2 regions of the Synechococcus sp. MVIR-18-1 genome follow, and region 1 is predicted to be linked to the other one. Evidence: riboswitches for the same ligand, from Rfam matches in the RefSeq annotation. Region 1 holds a riboswitch; the other holds the start of a gene.
The links. Region 1 has a riboswitch for cobalamin ahead of SynMVIR181_RS06755 (HupE/UreJ family protein). Riboswitches for the same ligand answer to the same signal wherever they lie in the genome.

Region 1 (11,877 bases):
GGCAGGATGGCAAAAAATAGCGCCATCACAACTCCTGAATAAAACCGTTTCATCTCTATCTGCTCAACAACACGCTAATGATAATAAGCAGGAGCCCTCGATTGGAATCGTGATCATTAAAAGGTGCGACTATGCAGATCCTTTTAATAATTTTATAGGGTGATCAAGGCAACCTCTGCGCATAAGCCTGGGCCGAACGCAAGCGCGACACATGGTCCATGACAATCATGTTGTCGCATCTGATCAAGAACAAACAATATTGTTGCTGACGACATATTTCCATGCTGACTCAGAATCTCTCTTGAGTGAGCAAGTTGATCGTCACTAAGTGACAATGACTCAGCACACGCTTGAAGAATTCTTGGCCCTCCAGGGTGAATGGCCCAATGTTGGATGCTATTGAGATCCGTTCCACTGGCATGAAGCCACTTGTTCAGCCATGGTTGCAATGATGTGGAAATCGCTTCGGGTACTTTGGGGGATAAGCCCATGGAGAATCCGTGATCGCCAATTTGCCAATGCATTAAATCATGGGTCTTTGGAATCACTGTGGATCCAGAGGCCTGCAGGGCTACCTTTCCTGACGTTGATTTCGGGTTGGATGTCTCAGCATGAGTAGCGACCAAAGCAGCAGCACCATCTGCAAATAACGTATTGGCCACGACATGTTCAGGATTCCAGCCGTATTGCAAATGAACACTGCACAATTCCACAGCGCATAGGAGAACAACAGCTTTTGGATCAGCTTCTACAAAGGCGCGGGCAACGCGTAAACCATTCAATGCCGCATGACACCCCATAAATCCAATATGTGTGCGTTGGACATTGGGAGACAACTGAAGTTGATCGATGAGATCACAATCAACGCCAGGAGCATGAAACCCTGTACAGCTGATCGTGATTAGATGTGTGATTACACCAGCAGAGAGTTGTGATTCTGCGAGTGCACGTTTACATGCTTTGAGTGCCAACAAGGAAGCGTTTAGGCGATACGCTTCCATTCGTTCTTCTGTCCTTGGGCTATTAACCCCATAAAACGGCAAACGTTGATGGATCGTTTGGGTTGCATCGCCAGTTAATAAAACACTGCCCCTGGTTTGGACTTGCGAGCGTCTCTGAATGCGGCGTACGAGCGAGGCGCGTTCGGGACGATCTGCACTCACCCACTCAGACAGTGTTGTGGACTCTGTTTGATTGACGCTCTGTTCGGGTACTGCGGTTCCTAGACCACGAAACATCAAAGGCATGGCTCACCTTTGGGCGATGGCAGCTTTTCTTCGTTCAGGCTGGAGACGATCGATTCAGCTATAGAGGGCCAACGTTTCACAAGTTCAAATAAAACTGTTGTGGAGGCCTGACGTTTTAAGACTGAGGACAAGGCTCTACAGACTGTTTGTCTCCTGCCGATATGCACCTGAAGCGTTGCCTTCCAGCGCATTTCTAAGTCTTCAGTCCACCGTTCCAGGCCTTCCAGTACGAATGGTGCTGCAGCAGCACCTGCCGTTAAGGCCCAGGCCATCCCTTCACCAGTGAAAGGCTCGACATATCCCGCGGCATCGCCCATCACAAGAAAGCGATCCCCTGCCACCACATTGGAAGTGCGGCTGAGAGCAGGAGTGAGTTGCCAGCGTTGCCCTTGTTGGAGTGCCGGTGGCACTGGAAATCCTGCCTGATTCAAAACATTTTGTGCTGCATCCACAGCTCCTTGACCTTGGGAGAGTGCATCTCGATCAAAGGCCCCCGCAAGATTCAGCAATCCGTCTTCCCTGCGAACCAATCCCACATAGCCCTGATTTCCAATGGCCATGTGAATAGATCCACTGGGGTAGTAATCGGTGTCATCATCCACGACGCATCCGGCACCGTGTCTGGATTGCTTGCGAATCCTGCTTTGCCCTGCTTCGTTTTGGGGAAGACAACGCTGAGACAGGCCTGCGGCGACCAGCACAACGCGCGCGTTGACATGGCTGGTAGTCCCACTTTGATGATCTTTAAGGCGCACACGTCTGTAGTTAGGGCTCGCTTCTTCCACTTGCGCAGTCATCTGAAAGCGAGCTGACGCTCCAGCTTTGATTGCTGCATTGATCAGGGCTTGATCGAATTGTTCTCGAGAAAGGACATAGCCATTCGGTAATGCCAACGATGCTTCACGACCGCGTAGTCCGAGGCGCAAGCTGTCCAGTCTTTGTCCGCCGCAATCTTCAAACAAGGTGGTCTCACCTCGAGAACTCAAAATCGCTTGAGCTTGGTTGTTAAAACAGCATCCACAGACTTTCCAGCGGGGAAACGAACGTTGCTCAACAAGCATGACGCGCAATCCTTGCTTGGCACAATCCAGAGCAGCAAGACCTCCAGCTGGTCCAGCTCCAATGATCAGGACATCCCACAACATGTCCATCTCAGGAATGGGCCCAAGTCAACAGGTATCGCTCTGGCCATGAGCATTTGATCTGAGCATTTTTCATGCCTGCTTGCTTGGCGATGCTCATCATTTCATCGGGTTGAAAGGCGCCGCGTACTGAGAGAGGACCATCGGTATGAACCACCCAGGAACGGCTTAAGAGACGGGTTCCCATCCAGGCCAGTGCAAAGCCAATCCGGCTACGAATTAAATCATCCACGAGCACGAGTTTCCGAGATCGCAATGCCATCACTTCTAAAAGACGAACCACGTCAACCTCATCCAAGTGATGCGCAAATAGCGTGCAATACACCACATCAAAGGTGCTGTGTTCTATGGGTTTTGTTAAAGCATCGGCAGTAAACACAGTGATTTCTGCTTTTCTCCTCTCCGCATTCGAGCGTGAAATCTCAACGGCCTCAGGGTTTAGATCACAGGCATGAATTTCGATTGCCAACCCCTTTTGTTGAGCCATCAGGGCAAGGTCGATGGCTGTATCACCTCCTCCACAGGCGAGCTCCAAAACGCGAAGTGGTTGTTCTGGTTGCGTGATCGCAAGGGCCTCGATGGCACGAAATAGACCAGCAGAACAACGGCTGATTGCATTGATGCGTCGCAAGCCCATCAGTGCTTTTGCATGCTCCTTTGGATCGAGGCCAGGTTGATCCATTACTTCCGGTTGACGATCTCGGTTATTGAGAGCTGCACCCCAGATCATCGGTCGCCCATTTCTTTGTTTGGACAAGCTAAGAAAAATATGGTCTGGAGACGCTTCTCAGTTGGGCTTTTGGCTTCTCGGGATTGAGGCGTTGGTGTCCTAAGACCGCTAAGAATCCTCCGGTGGAAGCGCTTTGCCTGAGGTTATGGGAATCACCCCTGCGCGGATCGATTCTTGCTGAAGCACCTGTACATGCCTCACTCGTCATCGATACGGTATCGATCGACTCACGCTTGACGGGTAAAGACTTGTAAAAATGGGTTGACTCAATTGTTGCCAGATGTCTTCCTACTCCGTTATTGGTTGTGGCTACGTCGGTAGCTTCGTGGCGGCAAACATGAAGAGCCAAGGCCATTACGTCATTGGTACAACCCGCACCTCTCAACGGTTCGCTGAGTTGCGCAACGTTGTCAATGAACCGATCAGCCTTGATCTCGCTGACCCAAACTGCGATTTTTCATTCCTTGAAGACCAGCAGGGTCTGCTGATCAGCGTGGCCCCTACGCAAAACGGTGATGGATATCAATCGGTTTTTTCTAGCGGGATTCGAAACCTTGCCCGCGCTTTGCGTTGTCGTCAGTCCATCCAGCCTCTCCACGTGACCTACATCAGCTCTGCTGGTGTGTATGGAGATCATCGCGGCGAGATGGTAACTGAAAATTCATCTGTTGACTCTGTAAACCCTGTTAATGCGATGTTGGTGGAAGCAGAAAATGTATTGCTCACCATTGATCGGCCTGATACAAAAATCTGCGTGATGCGTTTAGGAGGTATTTATGGCCCCGGTAGGGATATGGTTTCGATGATCAAACAGGCAGCTGGTGAACAGATCCCAAAAAATGGGAATGACGTTCCTGCTTGGAGTGGCATTGTCGATATCACCAACGGTGTGAGTTTCGCTTTTAACAACCAGCTTGTGGGAACTTACAACCTTGTTGACGATATGCAGCTCAGTAGGCGCGAATTGTCAAATGAAATTTGTGATATTGATGGATTGCCTCCTGTGATTTGGGCCAATGAAAATAGCCCAGGAGCTCGGGCGATGAATGCCAAAGTAAGTAATGAAAAAATAAAATCAGAGGGGTTCCGCTTGAGTTCTCCCTCCATGCTCCTTCCTACCCCTGTTTAGGCAATTGATTGGTAGTTAATCATCTAAGTTGTAGAGCTAGGTTCAACCATCGTTTAACTAGCTCTACATGTATATAAGTCCTGATTGCTTTCTTATTTTTTCATTAAAAAGTATCGCTTTTGAGGATCTCAGTCTAAACATGTAGGAGTATTTTTAAGATAATTTCTAATCGTCTTTGAAACAGCAAAAAGGATCTCCTCATAGCATTGAAGAGTTCAACATAATTATTTCATTGATAAAATTAAGGATTTCAATCTTCGGCTATTGAAATCAACGGTGGAAAATTGCTTCATCATTTTGAAGTATCAATTCACCAGGGAAGCTGTTGTCCGCTGGAATGCCAAAAGGTCCCGCTGGCCTCGAGTTCTAGCTCATCAATTCGTGCCAGGAGCCCTATCACCGCTTTTTCTGGGCTGATTCCTTTTGGATTGAAGTTGATCATGCGCGTGCTGACAAGCCCTGGGTGGAGGATGGCTATCGCAATTCCGCGTGGTTTCAGGTCGATCGATAGTGATCGACCAGCCATATTCAGCGCCACTTTGGACATCCGGTACCCATAAGAGCCACCCGATGTGTTGTCGTCAATCGAACCCATTCGACTTGTGATCAGGGCCAGCTTTGCGCCTCGGGGCATCAGTTCCACTAGCGATTGCGCCAACAACAACGGGGCTAGGGCATTCACTTCAAATTGACGTTTGATCCCTTCGCTATCAAGGGTCTCGAGATCCATGGATTGCAAAATACCAGCATTAAGGATGACGCCATCCAACGACCGACTCTGTAAGTTCTGAACTAACGCGGAGATAGAGGCTTCACTGCTCAGTTCGATGCCGGACTGAATCTCCACACCGATGGCCTCAAGCTCTGGAGACGCTTGGCGACATACAGCAATTACCTGGTCATGACGAGCCTGTAGTTGACGGCAGAATTCAAGACCGATGCCCCTGTTTGCGCCTGTAACAAGAAAGGTGGCCAAAGAGCCCTCTGAATCAGACAACAGTTTGATTCGGAATCATGAGGGTGCGATGACCGGCAGGAATTTCCAGTTGTGCCAGTCGACATGCCACCATTCCGTGGCAAAGAAACGAAATCCTCTGCGCTCCATTGCCGTTCGTAGTTTTTGAGCATTGGCGGCGCGGTCAGCGAGAACGCCATCAGCATCCACATGGGCGGACTTCGAAAAATCGTCGTAATCCGTTGGCATTCGCAACGGACTCCCCTGCTGATTGATGAGTGTTACATCCACTGAAGCGCCTCGGGTATGACGTCCAGCATTGACTGAGGGATCTGAAACGTAGCGAAGGTCTTGGATTGCATCCCACATCAGCTGCTGAACAGCAAGTGGACGATGAGCATCCCAAATTTTTAATCTAAGTCCTTCCTTGGCAAGATCTTGTTGGACGTTTTGTAGTGCCAAGGCCACGGGACAACGTAGTTGTGGTCAACCTTGGGATAAAGGGTTTGTCCTAGAAAATTATTAGAACTGGCATAGCGAATTTCAAACAGAGGTCTTGGTGAAACCCTATTTAATGACACAAGGTCAAGGCCGCTGCACGTTAATGGGGTCTCAGCACCACTAGGCAATGCGCTGAGTGGGATGCAAAGACAAAATCCAGCCGCCACTTTGAGCAGGATCAGCACATCTTTAAGGCTTTTCCTTTTGCTTTAGGTCATTAAACCAAATACTGATATCAATGATTATGAGATGAATGTTGATTGAAAGTTCCACATTTCACCTGCCTCTTGCCACAACACCCAGGAGTGCCGAGATCCATCAACATCAATGAGTTGTCCTGCAAAACCGGCTGGTGATGGTTGAAAGAGATCGGTTAAATCCTGTACGGCCTTGCCATCACTTGTCAAGATTTTGGTGACTCGCTTTCCAATCCGCTTGGACAGATCTCGCTGGAACTCGTCAATGTTCATATGTCTTTTTCATGATGTTGCATGAAGTGTTTAGAGGTTCAGTGTTGAAACTGATTAGAGGTTACCTCTTGTCATTGGTTTCGTCTTCATGATCCTTCAAAAAGATTGTGTTTATTCATTCAACTAGAGCTGCTTTCGTTTCGAGAAATGAATAAGCCAGGCATAGTTCATGGTTTGATTAAAGGTTTGTTGTATATATAATGTTGAAAGAGGTCTATGTTGACTCAATCCTAATCAACTAGTTTGCACAATTAACATGGTTAATGCGTTTGCAAGAGCTGTGGTCGGTTGATTTAGATGTTGCCTTTTGATGGAATTTCATTCAACGTGATTGCTCTTTGTACTCCGAGCATCAGGGCCGCAGCGTTTCAAGTGCAATCAATGGATTGAACAGGGGGTCGTGGATGCTATGAGGCATGATGTTCGATCCGGCAACGGCAGCGAATCATGGCAAGGTCTTCCTCCTTAGTCCATCGCTAATGCTCTGGGTGGATGTTGTCTCTCAATATCAATCGGCTGCATCCGTAGTGCCTGACTGGGACGAAATGCCGAGGAACGAGAACATGAAAATGATTCTCATTTTGTAAGAACTGAGCTAAAGTTCTTCTACTGGTTTCTCAGGGGTCAGCCTGAGAAGGAAACGGGGAAAGAACGGTGTGATTCCGTCGCTGTCCCGCAGCTGTGAAGCGTCTCTTCGGGAGCCGTCAGTCAGAACGCCCGCCAGATCTACAACCGACGAGGATCGACAATTGACTCTTTCGAAACAGGCCTTCTTGGGGCCGATCAAAACGGCTGCCCTAGGAATTATTCCTCTCCTTTTGCTGGGAAGTCCAGCTTTTGCTCACCACCCGTTTGGCATGGGTGACAGCACCCAGCTCACCGGATGGTCGGGTCTTGTGAGTGGCATTGGCCACCCACTTCTTGGGCCAGACCATTTGCTCTTTTTGCTGGCCATCGCATTCATTGGTCTTAAGCGTCCGAGCGCCTGGATTATTCCAATGCTGGCCATCGGCTTAGGCGGAAGCCTGATTTCTCAGTTCATCCCCTTACCTGATGTAGTTGCGCCCTGGGCTGAAGCCCTCGTGTCGTTAAGCCTTGTGGTTGAGGGCCTGATCGCGCTTTCAATCGCTCCAGCTGCCTGGCTTCTGCCGCTCTTTGGTCTGCATGGCTTTTTGCTTGGCAGCACCATTGTCGGAGCGGAGCCCACTCCTCTCATCACCTACTTCTTAGGTTTGCTAATAGGACAAGGTGTTTTATTAGCCCTTGTCTGCTCTTTATCGCAAACCGTGATCACTCACCTTGGAGAGCAAGGGCGTCGTCTCGGTGCTGGGATCTGGATGGGTATCGGAATTGCCTTTGCCTGGGTCGCACTGATCGACTAATACGCAGATCAATAGAGAAAAACATTCACGACCTCTTCCTTCTTGATGGAAAGGAGGACTTATTGTACAAACATTAAAATAGCCATGAATTTAATTCGGAAAATATTCATTGTGCCTGCAACTTTGAGTATTGTTTTTTCGACAGCTAATCCGAAGAGCAAAGCATCCAGTGTTATTGATCTCAGTATCAATGATATGCCCGAAAACACGGTGCACTCTGTTGCCAGCAGCCGCGAGCAAGTCACCAGCATCACTCAGTTTTCAGACGTTTACCCAACCGATTGGGCTTATCAGGCTCTTAGCAACCTGATCGAGCGCTACGGCTGTGTTGCTGGTTATCCCAACGGCACCTACCGCGGTAACAGGGCGATGACCCGCTTTGAAGCGGCTGCTTTGTTGAACGCCTGTCTCGACCGCGTCACCGAAGTGACCGACGAGCTGAAGCGCCTGATGAAAGAGTTCGAAAAAGAACTTGCCATCCTCAAGGGCCGTGTTGACGGGCTTGAAGCCCGCGTTGGCGAACTGGAAGCCACTCAGTTCTCCACCACCACCAAGCTTTCAGGATTGGCAACGTTTGTTGTTGGTGCCAATAACTTTTCTGGAACCAAATCAAAAGCAGATGCAGCCAATAGAGATTTTGGCGCTACTACGTTCAATTACGACCTTCAATTAAGTCTTGAAACTAGTTTCACGGGAAAGGATTTATTGCTTACTGTCTTAAGAACAGGTAACTTCGATGGTAATTTTGCTTTTGGAGGCAGTCCTAATGCATTGTCAACTTTAGAAACAGCATTTCAAGAAAATGGTGGAAGTAATTTAGGAATTGACAAGCTTTTTTATCAATTTTCTGTTGCCGACTCACTCACCTTCACTCTCGGTGCTCGTGTTGGTCAGGAAGATATGCTTGCCGTATGGCCTAGTGCGTATCCAATCGATGCAATCTTGGATATAACAACATTAAATGGTGCTCCAGCTGCTTACAACAAAAACCTGGGAACAGGAGCTGGTGTTAGTTGGTCAGCTGACAACGGTTTCAGCGTCTCTGCCAACTATGTTGCTGCTCAGGGTTCAAGTTCAGACCCCAATGCTGGTGGTATAGGAACTGAGTTTTCAGAAGCTTCAGGAACTATACAAATTGCTTATGAATCAGAAAGCTGGAACATCGCTGCAATTTGGTCAGGTGTTCAAAGTCCATCTGAATTAGCCGGTAGTTTTGGCACTCCATTTGCTGCAGAAAACTACTTTTCAGGTGGTAACAGCTTTATGAATGCTTGGGGTATTGGCGGCTCCTGGCAACCACAAGACAGTGGTTGGATACCATCTGTCTCAGCAGGTTATGGCTATAACTCTGTTTACGCTAAGAATGCTGGAGATGTCACGGCCAGTCAGTCATGGAATCTTGGTCTGGAATGGGCAGACGTCTTCCTGAAAGGCAACAATGCAGGTATGGCTGTAGGCCAACCTATTTTTGCAACTAGTCTGAAAGGTGATTTAACTCCAGCTGATGGTAATTATGTATGGGAATGGTGGTACCAGTTCCAGGTCACTGACAACATTAGTGTTACACCCGCATTATTCTATTTGAGCCGTCCGGAGGGTCAAAATACTGATCTTGATGATAACGATAATACGTTTAGTCAACTAGGTGGATTGGTAAAAACAACTTTCAACTTTTAAATTACTTCAAATTCAAACTTAATTTTCTTCATTCCCATGTTTTCTCTCTTGCGTTCTAAATCATTCTTCTCTGTTTCTGGTGCGTTGCTGCTTATGGCGTTTCTCGTTTCCTGTGGCACATCGCAAAAAACGAATCGTAATAGTGATCAATCAAAACTCAACGTTGTTACAACGTTTTTACCTATCACTCTGTTCACGGAAGCGGTCGCCGGTGAATGCGCCACTGTCACGTCATTGATTCCACCAAATCTTGGCCCCCATGATTTCCAGGCTACGCCTGCCGACATCTCAGCTCTAAGTAATGCCTCGGTCTTGGTAAAAAATGGACTAGGGATGGAATACTTTCTAGACAAATTAATTACCTCAGCAAACAATAACTCGCTTCAAGTTGTCGATACAAGTCGTGGCGTGGCTGTGATCAGGTCAGACGACGATCAGGATGAAGCTAAGCAGGGGGACCAGGAGTATGGCGAGGTCAACCCTCACATTTGGCTGGACCCACTCCGTGCGGTTCAACAGGTCGAAAATATCCGTGATGGCCTTGTGAAAGCTGATCCAGATTGCGCCGATGGGTACACAAAAAGGGCGGCTGCATACGCTTCTCAGCTGAAGGGCTTGAATACAACAATTGCAACCCAGCTCAAGCCTTTCCGGGGTCAGACGTTCATCGCTTTCCATGACTTTGCTCCCTATTTCGCAGAGCGTTATGGTCTCAAAGCGGATTTTGTCGTTGATGTTCCCGAGATGAACCCCACACCAGAGGATCTCCAACGCGTGTCCAAAAAGGTACAGCAGTCACAACTCAAGGCCCTTTTGAGTGAACCCCAGGAAGGTGACCGTTCTTTTAATGCGTTGGCTTTAGATCTTGGTGTCAAGGTCGTGACGTTTGATCCGCTGGAAACAGGTTCAGAACAAGCTTCTAAACAGCCCGATACTTACTTCAAGGTCATGGACAAGAACGTGGCCTCCCTTATCCAGTCCTTCGGAAGCTAAGGATGAGTGTGAAAGAAGCAATCCTCCAGGTTCATGATCTAAGCGTCGAACGCCGAGGGCGTTTGGCAGTAGAGGGGGTTTCCTTTTCTCTCCCTGCTGAAAGCGACACGGCCCTTGTCGGTCCCAATGGAGCAGGAAAGAGCACGCTTGTCGCTGCTTTGCTTGGACTGCTTCCCCATGCTTCTGGGCGTGTTGAGCTGCTGGGTCAGCCCATAGCTGCCAATGGTTGTTTGCCGCGTTCTGTGCGGGCTCAGATCGCTTATGTACCTCAAAACCTTGTGATTCAAGGGTTGATTCCGCTCAGTGTTGCTGAGTTTGTGGGCTTTGGGTTTGACTTGCCAGGACCAAGCCTGCCGTGGAGGTCGGGTAAGCAAAGAACAGCAGCTGTCTTGAGAGCCTTAGACCGAACCCAAACCTGTGATCTACGCAAACGCTTGCTGACGGAATTGTCGGGTGATCAGCTGAAACGTGTTCTGCTGGCCTTTTGCCTTGTTCGTCCACGACGCTTGCTCGTGCTCGATGAAGCGCAAGCCGGTCTTGATGTTCATTCCAATGAGCAGTTTCAGCAGCAATTGCTCGACCTACGCCGTGAGGAGGGTTGGACTGTTTTGCAGGTCTCGCACGACTTAGAGATGGTTCGACGCAGCAGCGATCAGGTTCTTTGCCTGAACCGGAGTCTTCGCTGCAGTGGCACTCCGCAAGCAACCCTCAGTGAGGAGCGGTTAGGAGAGCTTTACGGCCTCAATATGGTGCCTCAGCCCCATGGTTGAATTTCAATTTTGGAGCCTTCTGTCTGAGCCGTTCATGCAAAGGGCGTTGCTTGGAGGGATGCTTACAGGTGCCCTTGGCGGAGTACTCGGCAGCTTTGCCGTACTTCGTCAGCTGTCGTTCTTCAGCGATGCTTTAGGCCATTCATCTCTGTTGGGAATCACTCTTGGCATTCTGCTTGGCGTGAATCCCACGCTTGTATTGATTCCTTTTGCCGTGCTTTTTGCACTGCTTGTGAGTCAGTTGGTTGAACGCAGTGCTCTTCCCACTGATGCGCTGCTTAACATTGTTTATTCAAGCTCACTGGCCGTAGCGATTCTGGTGCTGAGTCGCGTGAAGACGTACCGCGGAGGTATTCAACAGTTGTTGTTTGGAGATATCCTCGGTATTAGTCCACTCGATATCGTTGTGATTGCAGTCTTTCTTGTTGCAAGTGTGATCTATCTAGGCCTCAGTATGCGGGCTCAAGTATTGCTCACACTGAATCAGGATTTGGCGGGCGCGATGGGAGTACGTACGCGTTGGCATGGTTTGGCATTTGTCATCCTTTTGGCTGTTGTGGTTGCCATATCAATCAAGGCTGTAGGTGTGTTGCTCATTTCAGCCTTTGTTGTGATTCCCGCTTGTGCTGGCCGTTTATTGAGTCGAAGTTTTCCAGTGTATGTGATGATTTCTTCTGCTATTGGTGGTGGATGTGCATTGCTAGGTCTCCTTTTCTCGGGCTTAACAAATTTGCCTTCAGGTCCTTCAGTCGTGATGGTTCAATTCCTTGGTTTTCTACTCGCAATGTTGCTAAGCAGCAGCATCCACCTCAATTCAAGATCATCCTAATTCATGCGCCTTTTGCTTGTCTTCTTTGAATCATTGATGGATCGTTGATATT
Region 2 (11,877 bases), 220 kb from region 1:
TCGCCCTTGGGGTGAGCTGGCGAAGCAACACCTCCAGCTTGGAAGGATCGTTATCGGTCACGAAGGCAACGCCCTCTCCATTGCCAAGCGGCTCAAGCTGAAGAATGCGCTGCTCAATAGACGACAACGGCAACCAACTGCCATCCTTACGACGCAGTTTCAACTGCTCTCCCTCCTCCTCGACCACCACTGCAACGAGAGTGGAACGAGGGTCCCACCAAAGCGAGTGGTTAGGCAGAGCAAGCCCCCGTTGATCATCCCCAGCAAGAACAAGCCTCTGAGGCGAACGAATGAGGGCGCCAGGATCGAGAAGCAAGCGGAACTGATCCTGTTGACCAAACCACTGATGGGGCTGATCGGGGAACAGACCACTATTTTCAGCCACCGACTTGCGGTTCATCGTTCGGCTGAAACGAACGTCAAGTGCTGCAGCACCTGAACGCATGGATTGAATCGCAACGGATCGCAAACGCGGCGGACGACGCAACAAAATCTGCTGCTGAACCAAAGCGACCAGGCCCAAGCCCATCAATGCGACGCTTAAAAGTCGAATCTTTGCGCTCGATGAGCCCAAACCCTTAGAGCTCATGGTTCCAAAGGCCGTTCAGGCCTAGGGATGGATTGAATTGTGATGGGCTTCACCATGTTGATAAGCAGTCCATCCATGGTCTTTGTTGTCATCGTTCCCTCGATAGCCAGCCATTCATCCGGCTTCGGATCCGCGTTTGCAGGCCATTCAATGGGGAGGCCAGCAGGGGTGGCATCAGCCAGACAGCACCGAACCGTGAGACGGGCGAGCTGGGGCTGCATCCCAGGGCGTTGAAGCACAAAACCACTAATTCTCACAGGATCACCCGCATGCAAATTGGGATCGGGCTGACTGCGCAGCAGCCGAACCCATTCCGTCAACGTGCGTTGTTCCGGCGGAAGGAAAAAACTCAATCGCGGCGCCTCAGGCAAGGTTTCGCTGCGATTCGCAGCCAAATCACTGAAAGAAGGTGCGGGGGGAAACAGCAAAACCAACAAGGCCACCGCAACCGAAACCAACCAACTCAAAGGAGTTAGAGGAGTTTTCAAGCGTGGAGCAGAGCGAAGCTGTATGGCTCCGAGCACCATCAGAACAACTCCTGCAATCGCAACCACCGGATGGAAAACCGCATTCAGCAGTAGATCCAAACGAGCCGACACACTGCTCCAAACCAACAACCATCCCCAAAGCAGCAAAACAAGGGGAGGGACGTATCGCGCTTGTCGAATCCGGTTCAGACGTGGCATTGCGTTACAGCAGCACAAGATTGACCCATTGCCCGATCAAGAGAACGAGCAACGATGCTGCAACTGCGGTGATGGCAATGGCTCGCGTTGAAAGAAGCACAGTGAACAAGCCAGCAAGCTTGAGATCCACCACTGGACCAAGCAGCAGAAAGGCCAACAAGGCACCAGGCGTGACCTGGGCGGCAAAGCCAAGCGCAAGAAATGCATCAACGCTGGAACAAACCGAAACCACGAGTGCCAAGAGCATCAGAGCTAGCACCGAAACGGTGGGGCCTGAGCCCAAAGCCAGCAGCCAACTGCGCGGCAACCAGGTTTGCACCGCAGCGGCAAGGGCACAGCCAAACACGAGCAGGGTGAGCAGGCTCAAGAATTCACGCGTGCTGTGTTGGAGCAGCTCCGCAGGCCGAAGCGGCACCTCCTCGAACCGACGTTCAGAAGCATTGAAGCTCACACCAACCAGTCCACTGCCACGTTCAAGCAGTCCCACCCGAGAAAGGGGTTGACTCAGTCTTCTTTCCTCGAGCAAGGCAGACGCCAACAACCTCGACTCAGGCAGCAGCCCCAGCAGAGCGCTGAGCGCGATCGCAATCAGAAAAGCACCGATTGGTCGCCCCCAAAGCAACCAGGTCTGATCAGGGAAGGCAGCCCAAGTGCTCGCCAACACAATCGGATTGAGAACCGGCGCTGCGAACAAAAAACCAAAACCAGTCCCCAACGGCGCTCCGCTTGCAAGCAAACGTCTCGCGACAGGAACGTTCCCACATTCACAAGCCGGCAAAGCGAAACCAAGCAAGGCTCCAACCACTGGCGCCAAGAGTGGATGGCGAGGCAGGCGCTTAATCCAAGTGGACTGGGGGACAAGCCATCTCGCCAGGCCAGCAATCGAAACGCCCAAAAGCAAAAAAGGAAGCGCTTCGATTAAGAGGCCTTGAAAGATGGCCCAGCCTGTAGCGAAGCGTGTCATCAAGCGGTGAAGCTGTTAACTCCAGCCATGGCTGGCTTGATCTTCAACGTAGGCAGCAACATCAGCAATTTCATTCTCACTAAGCACATCCAGGAATGCAGGCATCGCGTTACGCCCATAGGTGACCTGAGCCACGATTCCGGTCTCATGACCAGTCAAGTAGTTAGGAAGGAACGCCTCAAGGTCGGCCTGCCGCAACGTGCGCTCACTCTTCACAATGTTTCCACCGCCGGCATGGCATGCGGCGCAATTGGTATTAAAAATCTGACCGCCCCTAACGGTGTCAGAGGCCATCGCACGCATGGGCATGCTCAAGACCAGCACCAAAGCAAAAACAGCGGATAGCAAAAAACGCATGGTGCCCCAAATCAATTGTCACCATTCTCAGGAGATCTGAAGCACCGGTGGTGACGTTGCTGCAGATCGTTATGGAATGAATCTGAGAGTCGTCAAGCCACCAGGGCAGCCCAGGCGAATGCTCCACCGATACCAATCCAAATCCCTGCTGCCACACGCTTGCCCTCAGCTCCAAGAGCATCCAGCAATCGCTTCGAGGCAAGGCTGACAGCAAGAAGTAAGGCACCTTGGGCAATCAAAAGACCCAAGAAGTAAGTGAATAGAGGCGTGGATTCAGCTCCAACGATCGCGCCACCGAGCAGATATCCGTGCAATCCAATAACCGGCAGCAAGATTCCTGCAGGAATGATGTTGAGAGCGATCAAACCCTCAACCGCCAAAGTCAGTGAAACAAGCACCTCAGCAGCAGGCGCAAGACTGGAGGGCAGAGGAAAGATTTGCGTTAATACCGCCCCTCCAAGGGCGAAAGCCAAAAGGGGAAGAACCCAAGCCACTGGGCGCCTAAGTCCGATCAATCCAATCGCCAGAAGAAAGAGGAGATGGTCAGGTCCGAGCAGGGGGTGGCCAATCCCACTGATCAATCCTTGAAGCGCATTCATGTCACCCCCTTCAGCCATCGCAAAGGGATGGTGGGCAACAGCGGGCCCTGCAAACGTGAGTAACAATCCGGTTACAGCAACAACTCCGAGACCGAAAAGGGCTCTGGTGCTTCTTTTGAACATCAATGGTCGATCCTCGTCGGTTAAAAAATCGGCGGGCGTTCTGACTTCTGCTGATGAATTTCAGCAGTTCACAGCTGCGGGACAGCGACGGATTTTCACCGCTCTTTCCCCGTTACCTCTAGTGACTGAATCCCACTAGAACCGAAATAATGTTCTACCTCAGTTCAAGGTCAGTGCCCTGCACTTGAGCCATGGTTATGAGCGTTGCAAGGCATCCATTTCGCCCCCATCTGGTGGGCCCCCTTGCAGTTGAACAAAGCTGCGGCCTCCTCGGCTTCTGCCTTGGTGTCATACATCGCTTTGATGGGCTCCGTTCCAGCTTTTGATGCGGAAGGCTCCATCTCCATCGACAGCAACGTGTCGCTGTGGTCAGAACCTATCTCGTGATGAGCGATTGCTGGAGTCGTCAAAGCCAGCAAGCCCAAAAGCAGTCCAGCGGAGGGAGAGAGACGCATCTCAGATTTGATTGCAACCAGTTGAGTTTGATGCATCAGGCCGCGCTAGACAGCTGCGCTACACATCAAGCCTCAAATGGTGCTGAAGTGCGATACAAAACGATCCAACCAGTGCAGATCCAAGTCTTAAATCAGGATCTCACCGATTGGGCAAGGTTGAAATGGGCAGCGACGATGCGAATCGATGGCGCAAGATCCCGTGCTTAGGAGCAAAGAGGAAAGCAATCACAAACAAACCTGTCTGGACAAGAACGATGCAACCAGCTGTTGAACTATCAGTCCAATAACTTGTATACACCCCAAGAAGGCTGGAAAGAATGCTGCTGCCAATCGCCAACCAACTCATTCGATCAAAGCGATCGGTTAATAGGTAAGCGGTAGCCCCAGGCGTGACCAGCATGGCCACCACCAAAATGATGCCTACCGTTTGCAATCCAGCAACCGCAGCAAGAGAAAGTACGGAGAGAAGGAGGTAGTGGAGAACACCCGTGTTGATTCCAATCGAGCGTGCATGCGTGGGGTCAAAACAAAACAACAACAGATCACGACGAAACAACAAAAGAACAGCCGTGACCAGAACTGATATCAGAACCGTTTGTTGAATATCAGCAATAGAGATCCCAAGTACATTGCCAAAAAGAATATGGGTGAGATCAATATTGCTACGCGTCTTCGAAACCAACACCAGTCCTAGAGCGAAGAAACCCGTAAACACAAGGCCAATCACCGTATCTTCTTTGATTCGGGATTTCTGCTTCACAAAACCAATCGTGGCGACTGATCCCACACCAAACACAAAGGCCCCAACTGAAAAAGGCAACCCAATGGCATAGGCAAGGATGACTCCTGGCAACACAGAATGAGATACCGCATCACCCATCAGCGCCCATCCCTTGAGGGTCATGTAGCAAGAGAGGAGACCGCAGACGCCACCAACGGTGGCGCTGATTAGCAGTGCCCGCACCATGAAGGCATGCTGAAGAGGCTCGAGCAAAAATGTGGTCAAGCGTCCTCCGAGGAACTATTTCCGGTTAATAAGTCCGGAGGGAGGCCCCCAAAGGCCAAAGAAAGATTTTCCGGAGTGAACACCTCCGATGTTTCACCGTAAGCCAAAACCGTTTTATTGATCAGAACCGTGAGATCGCAGAAGTCTCTGACATGACTGAGATCATGCGTTGAAATCAAAATGGTGCGTCCTTCCGTACGCAACTGAAAAAACAGTTCTGCCATCAACTTTTCCGTACGAACATCCACACCATTGAAGGGTTCGTCCAACAACAAAACCGATGCGCGCTGTGCAATAGCTCTTGCCAAAAATGTCCGTTTGCGTTGACCTCCAGAGAGAGCAGCGATCGGACGATCCCTGAGATCAAGAAGCTCAACGCGCTCAAGAGCATCCCGAACCGCAACCCTGTCTGACTGCCGTGGAATCCGGAGCACATTCATGGCTCCATAGCGGCCCATCATCACCACATCCCAAACAGAGACGGGGAAATCGCAATCGATCCCTTCACTCTGAGGCACATAGGCAACGGCTTGATCGCGCTGAGCCCGGGCAACGCTGCGACCGTTAATTCTGATGTGTCCACGCGAAGGGCGAATGAAACCAGTCAGAGCCTTGAAAAGGGTCGACTTACCGGACCCATTCATCCCTACCAATCCACAGATGCACCCCGAAGGAAGATGAAGAGAAGCGTCGTAGAGGGCAACTGTGCCGTTGTAGTCAACACAGATCTGATCGGCCTCGATCCGCATCAATTCACTTTGGGTCATAAGGACGTTTCGGCGGATGCAGCCAACCCCTGCCTAATAAGTTTCACATTGTGGCGTTGAAGGTCGAGCAGAGTTGGTGCAGGACCGTTGCGTTTTGATAAAGAGTCCACATAGAAGCTGCCACCGAAACGAGCTCCCGAGGCACGAGCCACCTCCCGTTGAGCTTTATCACTCACTGTTGTTTCACAAAACACCGCGGGGACCTGATCTTTCTTCACACGCTCGATTAATCGAGCCATACGTCTTGGAGTGATCTGGCTCTCAGCATTAACCGGCCACAAATAGGCCTCATCAAATCCATAGTCTTGAGCTAAATAAGAAAAGGCCCCTTCACAGCTCACGAGAACGCGCTGCTGCTGGGGAATGACAGCGAGGAGGTTACGTAATTCAGCATCCAGGTTTTCCAACTGGAGCTTGTAGCTATCACCATTGTTGCGATACAACTGGGCTCCCTCTGGATCGAGTTGAGAAAACGCATCCACAAGTCGATCCACATATCCCTGAGCTCTCAGGGGTGACATCCAGGCATGGGGATTGGGCTTACCGGCATAGGCATCACCCTCAATGAGCAATGGCTGCATTCCCTCGGTGAGAGTGACAGTGGGCACATCACCAGCGGATTGAACAAAGCGGCGAGCCCATAGCTCCAAACCCAACCCATTTTCAACAATTAAGTCTGCACCTGAGGCTTGCTCTAAATCCCGCGGTGAAGGCTCATATCCATGAATTTCTGCACCCGGCTTGGTAATCGATCTAACTTGCAAACGATCACCAGCCACCTGACGTGCCATATCAGCGAGGATCGTGAATGTTGTCAGAACAACTGGACGATTATCAGCACTATTTCCTGATTTATTAGACAACGTACCCTGACTTGAGCAGGCAACAGCCATAGGCAAAGCGAGAATAATCGTAGCCACCTGACGCAAAATACGTCTCCCCAATATTCCCGCCAAAAAGTTGTTAATGATGCTCATATTAGCCATATCTGTGATTGGATGAGCTTGTATTCACGAGGATGGTTTTGCTGCAGTGGCTCCGCGCCGGCGCCTGCAGCGCTCAGAGCAGTAACGCACTTCATCCCAAACATCTTTCCATTTACGACGCCATTGGAATGGGCGCCCACAGACGGCACAGATTTTTGTTGGGCGATCCAGTGATGGCGCCATCAGACAAAACATCCCAGGGAACAGCTGATCAGGCATTAAAAACCTGCAGATTGCCACCATAAGGCCGATGACGCTTGATTGAGACTTGTCAAGCGATCAATGAAATCAGCAGTCCACATCTATTGCGTCTTAACTAAACAACAACACCCAACATTTTCTATTGCGAAAAGTGTCTTCAAAATCATCTATGAGAAACATTCATAGCTGCTGCATCACAACCCCAAGCGGCATCCAATTAATAGGACTAAAAGTTATTACCAACGAATGTCCAGGAGTCATCAAAATCTCAGCCGAAATCAAGGGCTGAGCCGAAGGCCCATTCATCATGAGCAAAAATCAGTCGCTTTCAGATTGATCGGTCCAACGTCGCTCAACTTGAACAAACAGGAACCAGGCCAACGACGCTCCTGCTCCCGCCGCCCATTCTGAGCGCAGCAACGAAACCAACGCCAAAGTGCTTGCCCCGATTCGCAAACCCCTTAGGCCAAAACGGCTGTATTGACGCAGGCGATGATCCATAAGCGAAAGATACAAGCAACGGAGTTCAAGCTTCAGCTGAACCGGGACCATCAAGCTGCTGCTATCACTGAGCCGGGGAGAACCGAACGAAAAATTTGCACGCAGTCGCCGATTAAGACGCGTAGCTTTACAGAACTTCATGTCTACGCGTCATGGTTGAGCTTTACTTGGATGCCACCTTGCACAACCAAATCAGTGTTGAGCACTATCGCGAAGTTTTGCTGAACCACGGATTGGATGAACAGGATCAAAAACTGAGGAGCAATCTTTTGAAACGCGTTGAAGCCGGAACGATCCAGCTGTCATCCTGACGGACCTGGTCAGCACCTTCCCATGTTTCAAACAAATGATCCTCGCTTCTGGAAAGCGGTTGCTGGAATCATTTCATTGGTATTGAGCTGCTCACTCGCTTGGCTAATTCTTAAGCTTTGAATCCCTCTATCCATTGCAGCTAGAAGATTCAGTATCAACAGAGTGCACCAACCACGTTTCTAAAAATTTATTATTCAAAAAAGTAGGTACATAATACTCATTATTATCAATCCCATTGTTAAAGCGGATAAAACTGAAAGGAGAATAAGACCACCTCCAGCAATCAAGGCCACTCGTTTAGCTGTTTCTGGGAATAACAAGTAAAAACTAAGTCCTGCCGCAAGTCCCCATAAAGGAGGAATCAGCACACAAACACCTGTCAAAATGATCAAACGCACACGTCTCTGACGTTGCTGTTCGATCACCCTCAACGCTTTGGTCTCCTCCTCTTCCAAAGCCAAACGCTCTTCATCGCTCAGCCAACGTCCAAATTGTTGTGCTTGCTTGAACTCACGTTCAAGTTTGTCCGTACTGGAAGAAGGATCCATATCCCCACGGTATCTCCGTTCTCAACGGGGACTTCGCTCCCATGCCCGTTCCAGTGACTCTCTCATCGCTTTGCTAGAGGGCTCAGCCAGCCCATTGTTTCGACGAAAGGCTGCTGTGATCCGCCAGAAACGTGTTGCGCAAGCAATCGCGACGACGAACCAAGCCAACAAGATCCAGGCAGAACCGTGCACGACAAAGTTGTGAATACCTCCATGATGGTGGCTGCGGAGAATTCGTCGATGAACGGCAAGCTTGTAGTTGGAGCTATTGGACTCTTGGTGGGCGCAGTCGCGATCTATGAATTCCTGTTGTTGAGAGGGTTAGCACCCTCCAGTTGAGCCTCACAGGCATAGGTTTCAATCGACGCTTTCCTTTGGCGGAATTCAGGATGATCCGCATCCTCCACCCGCCACCACCAACGTCCATCGGTGTAGCTGGGTGGTCCAGCATTGTTGGTGCGGGGCAGTTGCAGATTGAGGTCCCGCCAATGCAAAAGGATTCCATCGCCAGGAACCGTTCCATCAGCACTGTTCGGGATCGGTTCCAAAACAGCGCCGATCGCCTCCTGACCCAAATTGGTTCGCTCCGCAGTGAGCAGATCTCCTTCACACCAATAGCTAGTGGCTAGCGCAGGAGAGCATGGCGCAAGCCACAACAACGCCACCAAGCAAAACGAGAGCAGAGAGCGCAAGGCAGGAGAAGCCGTTCACCCCACCCAAGCACCTCACACGACAGAGTGTTGTCAAGAAGGAGCGTTTTGATGACACCGACAAAAGATCAGGTGCTCGCTGCATCAGCTGGCTGGGTAGCGGTTGTGCTGAACGTGGTGCCCGGTCTTGGAGCTGGTTATTTGTATCAGCGACGTTGGAAGGCTTACTGGATCACCTCCCTACTCGCCACGACCTGGTTTGTGGTGGGAGCCGTTTTAGCTCAAAACTCCGCAGCTGAAGCTGAACCACAAAACCAACTCGTTGGGCTCATTGGCTTGATTGCTCTGGCCGCTGTGACCAGCGCGGAAGCAGGCTTGGCCGTAAAGGCAGTGCGTCAAAGCAGCTAATGGAGACCAGGCCGAATGCGGTTCTCCGCTTCTGGTTTCAAGATTGTCGCCCGCACCAATGGTTTCGCAGAAATGCGGACTTTGACACCGTGGTGTTGGACCGCTTCGGCAAGCTCACATGTTCAGCATTGAACGGTGAACTGAGTCACTGGGAGAAGCACCCAACCAGCGCATTAGCGCTGGTTTTGATGATGGATCAATTCACCCGGCAGATCTGGAGACATGAACCCAAAGCGTTTGCAGGCGATCCTTACGCCCTGAGACTGACCCGCCAAGCGATTGCAGAGGGATGGCTCGATGAAGAACCAGAACGGGTGCGTCGGCAGTTCTGGTTGATGCCAATGCTTCACAGCGAGGAGCTGGGGGTGATCCTGGATGCGATCTCGTTCATGGAGCGCTGGAGCGACCCCGCCACGGTTGCAGTCGCTGATCGCAACAAGACCTTGATCCAGCGATATGGACGTTATCCCCAACGCAATGCCGCACTGGGGAGAGACTCCACAAAGGAAGAGTTGAAGTTTTTAAAGGATTGGCACTCCCGTGGCAAACACAAACGATCCCAATCTCATGCTTGTGATCAATGCTCCAGTCACGGGCCCATTCACTACAGAATAAAAATTACAGGCCAACCCAACTGGCAATTTGCATGCCCCAGCTGCTGGAACAAGCTGCAACACCAGCCTGGTTATCAATACGGGGGAACGAGAAAAGAAAATCGTCGTGAACGAAAACGTCGATAAGCAACGAATCACGCATCGCTCAAAACAACAAACAGTGGGACGAGCACTGGGGACGAAAGAAGACGCTGAAGACATGAAGAGCGAGGCATCGTCAAATCGCATCTGCATGAACAAAACGTGGATCGGGCACGTGGGATAAGAGGGAAGCGTGATGGAATTGAAAATCATGAGCCCCATGTTTCAGTGTTTGATCTGCAGGCAAACGATCGAACGTTCCACCCGTACCTACTGGAAACACAAGGGTCATCTGCTTTGCTCGACCTGCAAAGACAACATCGAGGCAGGCGTTGGTCAAAGTAGTCAGCAGACGCCGCCTAGCTCTTGAACCTGCTCCAGATTGTGGCTTTGGTTGCAGGAGTCACAGCTCTAGCGGCCGCGATTGGATTGAGCATCCTTCTTTTAGGCCTACAACGCGTGTTTGCCTCTGCTCCAACGCTCTGGGACAGCAACGATCGGGACATCACGGACACCAGTCTCAGCGTTGTAATCCCAGCCTTCGATGAAGAACAAAACATTGAGGGTTGCCTGACTCACGTCCTGATGTCTGAACGGCCTTGCTCTCGATGGGAGGTCATCGTTGTCGATGATCAGTCCAGCGACAACACCGTCAAGATTGCAGAACAGGCGATTGTTACCGTCGCTGGAGCTGACCAACCTGGTGCAACGGTTCTCCAAGCTGGCCATCGACCAAAAGGAGAGCGCTGGGTTGGAAAAAACTGGGGTTGCTGTCAAGCGATGGAGCAGGTCAACAGCGAGTGGGTGCTGTTCATCGACGCAGATGTGACCCTGGCACCCGATGCCATCCGTCGCGCACTCCATCAGAGCATCAATGAGAACGCCGATTTATTCAGCCTGGCTCCACGCCTGACCTGTGGCTGTCTCGCCGAATGGATGGTCCAACCGATCATGGCGAGCTTGTTAGGGCTTGGGTTTCCGATTCTTGAAGCCAACGACCCTGCCTCAACGGTGGCCTTTGCCGCAGGACCCTTCATGTTGTTCCGCAGGGACAGCTACAACGCGATTGGCGGCCACAGGGCCCTTGCCGGAGAGGTTGTAGAAGATCTCGCGTTAGCGCGTCGGATTAAAGAGGGGGGATTTCGCTTGCGATACGTGCTTGGAATCGATGCAGTCGACCTGCAGATGTACGCCAATCTCCAGGCTCTTTGGGAAGGCTGGAGCAAAAACTGGTATCTCGGTCTTGATCGCAGCATCAGCAAATCCCTTGGAGCTGGCGGAGTGGTGCTGTTGATGTTCACGCTGCCATGGCTGCTTTTGCCAGCCAGCCTGACGATGGCATGTCTGAGCAGCCAGGATCAGATCCTTTGGCTTAGTGATGCTGGTCTCGGATTGATCGCAATCCTGATGCAGCTGAGCGTTCGCCTCTGGACCCGTGCTCGTTTTTCGGTGCCTTTACGCCATTGGTGGCTCATGGGGTTAGGCGGCATGATCATCGGTCTGATCGCACCCACATCCGTTTGGAAGAGCCTTACGGGAAGGGGCTGGACCTGGAAAGGCCGCTCCCTTGCTGATGCACAAGCGCGCTAGCAGTTAGAGCCATCATCCAGACAAAATGAGTGCATCCGTAGAAACCCCATGTACCGACTTGGTGCGCTCCTAGCTTTGTGCCTGGCATTGCTGCTGCCTTCAGCCGTACAAGCGAGCACGATTGAAGTCACGATGAACAGCATCAACGCCGAGGGAATCGGTGAATCCATTGGCACGATCAGTGCCCGAGACACAGACCAAGGGTTGGTGATTATTCCTGAACTCAGCGGCCTGAGCGAGGGCGAGCATGGGTTCCACTTGCATGCTGGAGCTCAGTGTGATCCACAAACCAACGCTGAAGGGGCCTCCATTGCCGGTCTGGCAGCACTCGGACATTGGGATCCTGACCAAACAGACACCCATCTCGGACCTTTCGGCAATGGCCATCGCGGTGACCTCAGCCGATTAGTGGTGGACCGAGATGGAAATACCACCACAAG

Region 2: another riboswitch for cobalamin. It lies ahead of SynMVIR181_RS07975 (HupE/UreJ family protein); the one in region 1 lies ahead of SynMVIR181_RS06755 (HupE/UreJ family protein).

What each region holds. Positions count from the first base shown of each region.
Region 1 is NZ_CP047942.1:1,282,868-1,294,744, reverse strand. It holds gene SynMVIR181_RS06795 (DUF411 domain-containing protein) at 1-53, opposite strand, end outside; gene SynMVIR181_RS06785 (type III polyketide synthase) at 153-1,247, opposite strand; gene SynMVIR181_RS06780 (NAD(P)/FAD-dependent oxidoreductase) at 1,238-2,398, opposite strand; gene SynMVIR181_RS06775 (class I SAM-dependent methyltransferase) at 2,400-3,119, opposite strand; gene SynMVIR181_RS06770 (NAD-dependent epimerase/dehydratase family protein) at 3,400-4,248, shown strand; gene SynMVIR181_RS06765 (SDR family oxidoreductase) at 4,559-5,224, opposite strand; gene SynMVIR181_RS06760 (M15 family metallopeptidase) at 5,261-5,671, opposite strand; cobalamin riboswitch at 6,768-6,914, shown strand; gene SynMVIR181_RS06755 (HupE/UreJ family protein) at 7,032-7,556, shown strand; gene SynMVIR181_RS06750 (iron uptake porin) at 7,641-9,233, shown strand; gene SynMVIR181_RS06745 (metal ABC transporter solute-binding protein, Zn/Mn family) at 9,270-10,226, shown strand; gene SynMVIR181_RS06740 (metal ABC transporter ATP-binding protein) at 10,229-10,996, shown strand; gene SynMVIR181_RS06735 (metal ABC transporter permease) at 10,989-11,825, shown strand; gene SynMVIR181_RS06730 (16S rRNA (uracil(1498)-N(3))-methyltransferase) at 11,876-11,877, opposite strand, start outside.
Region 2 is NZ_CP047942.1:1,504,926-1,516,802, forward strand. It holds gene SynMVIR181_RS07955 (hypothetical protein) at 1-589, opposite strand, end outside; gene SynMVIR181_RS07960 (TIGR03943 family protein) at 586-1,275, opposite strand; gene SynMVIR181_RS07965 (permease) at 1,280-2,239, opposite strand; gene SynMVIR181_RS07970 (c-type cytochrome) at 2,255-2,596, opposite strand; gene SynMVIR181_RS07975 (HupE/UreJ family protein) at 2,689-3,318, opposite strand; cobalamin riboswitch at 3,331-3,479, opposite strand; gene SynMVIR181_RS07980 (DUF3721 domain-containing protein) at 3,489-3,773, opposite strand; gene SynMVIR181_RS07985 (metal ABC transporter permease) at 3,913-4,740, opposite strand; gene SynMVIR181_RS07990 (metal ABC transporter ATP-binding protein) at 4,776-5,528, opposite strand; gene SynMVIR181_RS07995 (metal ABC transporter substrate-binding protein) at 5,543-6,439, opposite strand; gene SynMVIR181_RS08000 (DUF2256 domain-containing protein) at 6,557-6,751, opposite strand; gene SynMVIR181_RS08005 (hypothetical protein) at 7,052-7,234, opposite strand; gene SynMVIR181_RS08010 (hypothetical protein) at 7,387-7,545, shown strand; gene SynMVIR181_RS08015 (hypothetical protein) at 7,741-8,094, opposite strand; gene SynMVIR181_RS08020 (hypothetical protein) at 8,116-8,286, opposite strand; gene SynMVIR181_RS08025 (hypothetical protein) at 8,391-8,786, opposite strand; gene SynMVIR181_RS08030 (hypothetical protein) at 8,856-9,152, shown strand; gene SynMVIR181_RS08035 (DUF924 family protein) at 9,152-9,892, shown strand; gene SynMVIR181_RS08040 (glycosyltransferase family 2 protein) at 10,229-11,437, shown strand; gene sodC (superoxide dismutase family protein) at 11,486-11,877, shown strand, end outside.